One region of the Paenibacillus sp. FSL L8-0502 genome, then DNA from elsewhere that is predicted to be linked to it. Evidence: riboswitches for the same ligand, from Rfam matches in the RefSeq annotation. Region 1 holds a riboswitch; the other holds the start of a gene.
The links. Region 1 has a riboswitch for thiamine pyrophosphate ahead of NSQ57_RS04740 (ECF transporter S component). Riboswitches for the same ligand answer to the same signal wherever they lie in the genome.
Positions count from the first base shown of each region.

Region 2: it holds a riboswitch for thiamine pyrophosphate, as region 1 does, so the genes downstream of both, thiC (phosphomethylpyrimidine synthase ThiC) here and NSQ57_RS04740 (ECF transporter S component) in region 1, are expected to answer to the same signal.

Region 1 is NZ_CP151958.1:1,058,420-1,060,623, reverse strand. Features, by position in the region: gene NSQ57_RS04745 (ABC transporter ATP-binding protein) at 1-312, opposite strand, end outside; gene NSQ57_RS04740 (ECF transporter S component) at 312-908, opposite strand; TPP riboswitch at 1,158-1,269, opposite strand; gene NSQ57_RS04735 (TatD family hydrolase) at 1,312-2,109, opposite strand; gene NSQ57_RS04730 (polynucleotide kinase-phosphatase) at 2,130-2,204, opposite strand, start outside.
Region 2 is NZ_CP151958.1:862,903-865,106, reverse strand. Features, by position in the region: gene thiC (phosphomethylpyrimidine synthase ThiC) at 1-1,156, opposite strand, end outside; TPP riboswitch at 1,344-1,456, opposite strand; gene NSQ57_RS03830 (IclR family transcriptional regulator) at 1,612-2,204, opposite strand, start outside.

The DNA.
Region 1 (2,204 bases):
CAACACAAAAGCCAGTTCCTCATCTGCATATGACATACAGAACTGCGTATCAGGATCTTGAAATACAATACCTGAGACACTTGGGATTACAGCAGCATCGCATTTCATAGGCACTTCTATCGTGCGTGGAATCAGACCGCTTAACACTTGGAGCAGTGTTGATTTACCGCATCCACTCGGTCCCAGTAGCAGCAGCTTTTCCCCCTTGCGGACAGACAAAGACATATTGTGAAAAAGCAGCTCTTGCTCACCGGGGAATTTCAACCGTAGCCGGGTGATCGAAGCCACCACATCTTCGGTTGCCCGGCTCATCAATCCAGCCCCTTATAATCTTGTTCCGTTGCAGGCCTCAAACTTCGCGTGACTCCGGTTACCTCCAATGCCTTAGCCAGATAGAACGCGAATACCCCGGCAATCACAATACTGCCAATCATCCGAAATCCAATATACAAAACATAGTTCCAAGTCGATAGCTGATCAATATACCCGTAGCTGAAGTCTAAAATCAGAGAAGTGACAGCCGCCCCAGCCGCAGCTAGCGAAGCAACCCACAGGTTTGCGTTCCGATACAGAAAAGCCGCAAAAAACAGCTCCGCTCCCAAGCCTTGCAGCAGGCCATAGTACAAGGTGGACATACCCCATTCGCTTCCCAAAAAAGCACTGACCGTTGCCGCTGCCACCTCTGCCAAAATCGCAACACCCGGCTTGCGAATGATGAGATAAGCAAACGTACCTGCCATAAACCACATGCCATACATCAGTTGCTCGGCGTGTAGACCCAATGGTTTCATCAAATCATAGGCAGGTCCCCATATTTTGTAGATCAACCCGAACACAACAGCGATCACAATCGTGACCAAAATATCCGTCAGTTTCAACCCTTTGGACGCTCTTACAGCAGTATTCATTATTGCGTGCTCCCCTTTTTCCTTATAGTTGGCCTCTTGGCCATGAAAAAAAGCTTGTCTGGAGCTGAATCTCCAGGCAAGCTTTATGCGCAGTAAAAGGTGAAGCACCATACAAAACATCATTCGTCGATATGCCTTATATAACCAGTAGTCTAAACTACTACACTGATACCCAGCCAAGTCAGGATCAAGGTAAAATGCTAGGACATACATTGAATCTATCGACAACCGCAAAAAAAAGCGGCATTCCTGTATAGTGTTCTTGGTTTCTCTACGCTGGCATTACCCAGATCAGATTTCACGGTCAGTGGCAAGGGCCACCCTCTCAGCCTGACTTTCTCAAGCTCCCGACAATGCTTTTTAATTCACTATAATATATACCACATCTATGGCTTTGACAATCCTATAATCCGAAGAAACGTTTAGCCGTTTCCGTCGTCGCGATTTCGATCTCCATCATGCTTCGACCTGTACATTCGGCTATCGTAGCAGCAATGTGAGCGAGATACATGGGCTCATTACGCCCTTCTTTAGGCTTCACAGGCAAATTACGCGGGGTCAAAAATGGAGCATCCGTTTCAATCATCAGACGGTCCAAGGGAATATCTCTGACCAGTTCACGCAGATGCTTCCCCCGCCGTTCGTCGCAAATCCAGCCGGTGATTCCGATATACAGTCCCATTTCTACATACGTACGCAATTCCTGTTCCGTGCCGGTAAAACAATGCACTACCGCTTTATCGACAAGCCCTTGATACTCCCGAAGCATAGCGACAAAGTCCTCATGTGCATCTCGTTCATGCAGAAATAACGGCATTTTCAGCTCACCCGCCAGTTGGATTTGCTCGCCAAACCATCGGCGCTGCACATCACGTGGCGAAAAATCACGGTTATAGTCCAATCCGCATTCCCCTATGGATACGACCTGCGGCTGACCCGCCAACTGGCGGAGCTGCTGAATCGTGTCTGCACTGCAGTCTTTGGCATCATGGGGATGCACGCCAGCTGTCGCATACAGCTTGCCCGGATAACGCGCTGCATACTGAGAAGCTTCCCGACTGCTGCGGACACTGGTCCCGGTAATAATCAGCGGTGAAATCCCTACAGCCGCGGCTCTCTCTACCACCTGTTCCCGATCTGCATGAAACGAACGATGCATCAAGTTCACACCAATATCAATTAACGGTGTACCCCTTTCCATCTCAATCCCTCCCTCGCAAACTACAATCTTGGATCAATCGGCTCTGATTCCAGAGATAGTGCGGCAAGGACGCATTCATGAATACGATCTACCGT
Region 2 (2,204 bases), 200 kb from region 1:
TACCTGGACGTAGACCATCCCCGAGAGAAAAGGCCACATCATAGGCTTTCATAATTTCGCAGATTTCTTCAAAATGTGTATACAAAAAATTCTCCTGATGGTGCGCAAGGCACCAGGCTGCCATGATCGACCCGCCACGGGACACAATTCCCGTCATTCTATTCGCCGTCATCGGTATATACCGCAGCAATACACCCGCATGAATTGTAAAATAGTCCACTCCCTGCTCCGCCTGCTCGATCAGCGTATCGCGATACAACTCCCACGTCAGCGCTTCTGCTTCGCCGTTCACCTTTTCAAGTGCCTGATACAGCGGCACAGTTCCAATCGGTACAGGAGAATTCCGAATGATCCATTCACGTGTGGTATGGATATTACGGCCTGTGGATAGGTCCATAACTGTATCCGAGCCCCAACGCACAGCCCAGGTCATTTTCTCCACTTCCTCCTCAATCGAGGAGGTAACCGCAGAATTACCAATGTTCGCATTGATCTTCACGTGAAAATGACGCCCAATGACCATCGGCTCACTTTCCGGGTGATTGATATTCGAAGGCAAAATGGCTCGTCCAGCCGCCAATTCCTGCCGTACAAACTCAGGCTCCACCCCTTCGCGGATCGCCGCAAATTCCATTTCGGGCGTAATGATCCCTTGCCGTGCATAATGCATTTGCGTCACTGTACGACCTTGCGAAGCACGAAGCGGACGGTTGGTCACGCCGGGAAATTCAACTGTCTCCCGTTTGGAGCCAGGTTTCAGTCCATTATCCTCCGGTTTGACGGCGCGTCCCTCGTAAGCCTCCACATCGCCCCGTTCCAGTGCCCAAGCTCGCCGTAATGGAGGCAGGCCCTGACGGATATCGACCTGATAGGCTTCGTCAGTCATGGGACCGCTCGTATCGTACACACGCAATGGCTCATGATGCTCCGTGCCCTGCGGCGTATGTGTAGGATGAAGAGCAATTTCCCGCTCTGGGACGGCAATGTCCGGCCGCGAGCCTTGAATATATACCTTACGGCTCCCTGGAAAGGGCGTTACCCCACTGGCTTGCTCCCCGTTTGTCTTCTCTACCCCAACTTCCCTTGTTCCTGCCAACCTTACTTCTGCTGATTTAAATTCTGTTCCTTTTGTTCCTTCTACTTCTGTCGGCTTCATTGTCCATTCCTCCTGTTTCGATGAAATGACACACCGATCCGGAACCATTCCCAGGGTGGCGCTGATCTATGCAAAAAAGCCGGTTCCCGAGGGAACCGGCTAATCTAACGAGGCAGCTATCCAGACCGTGCACATGTGGAATAATCCTATTCCAATGCGTCACCGTAGACAGCAACTGCGTATACATTTCAATGGCCGATTACTTCCCTACGCTGGTATGATCCAGATCAGGTGCAAAGGGTCCGGAATCTTGCACGATTCCATCTCAGCCCGGCATTACAGGCTCCCCCAGTAACTGTGATACTTCTATTCACATGAGGCGGACATAACAGACATCCCGCCATCCTTATCAGATTACTTCAAATTTATGGCTTTGGCAACCCTTCTAGGTTCCATTTAGCAAGGAGACGCTCCTCATCAAATCACTCTGCTTGCTTCAACTGCATTCATTCTTGTTACGGAAGCATAAGCCCCATTTCCTTCGCCGCTTCGATCAAAATCGGAGCAAAGTCATGTAGCGTCTCGGGTGCAAGCCGACTGACCGGACCGGATACAGATAAAGCCGCAGTGACCTGTCCCTTCCGGTTCACAATTGGTGCTGCCACAGCAGCGGCCCCTGGCTCCCGTTCTTCATAGCTGGTCGCATAGCCCTTCTCGCGAATGTCCTGCAGCTGGGCTTTATAGACCTCCGCGTCTACCGAGGGCGGCCATTCATTCCCGCTTAGCAGGGCTTCCAGCTCCTGCGGCGGCATAAAGGCAGCCAGCACCTTACTGGAGGCTCCTACAGCCAGCGGCATACGCGCACCCACAGGCGCAACCCTGCGGATCGCCTGATTGCTCTGCACGGCTTGTATGCGAATACGCATGCTGCCGTCCCGTAAGTACAAGCTGACCGTTTCGCCCAGACGGTCACGCAGTCCTTCCATTGCAGGCTGTAACAACACCGCCGGCTCGTCACTTTGGGACAAATGTGTGGATAGCTCCCAAATGCGGAAGCCAAGTCGATATTTTTCCGTTTCGGCATTCCGAACGACAAAGCCCCGATCCT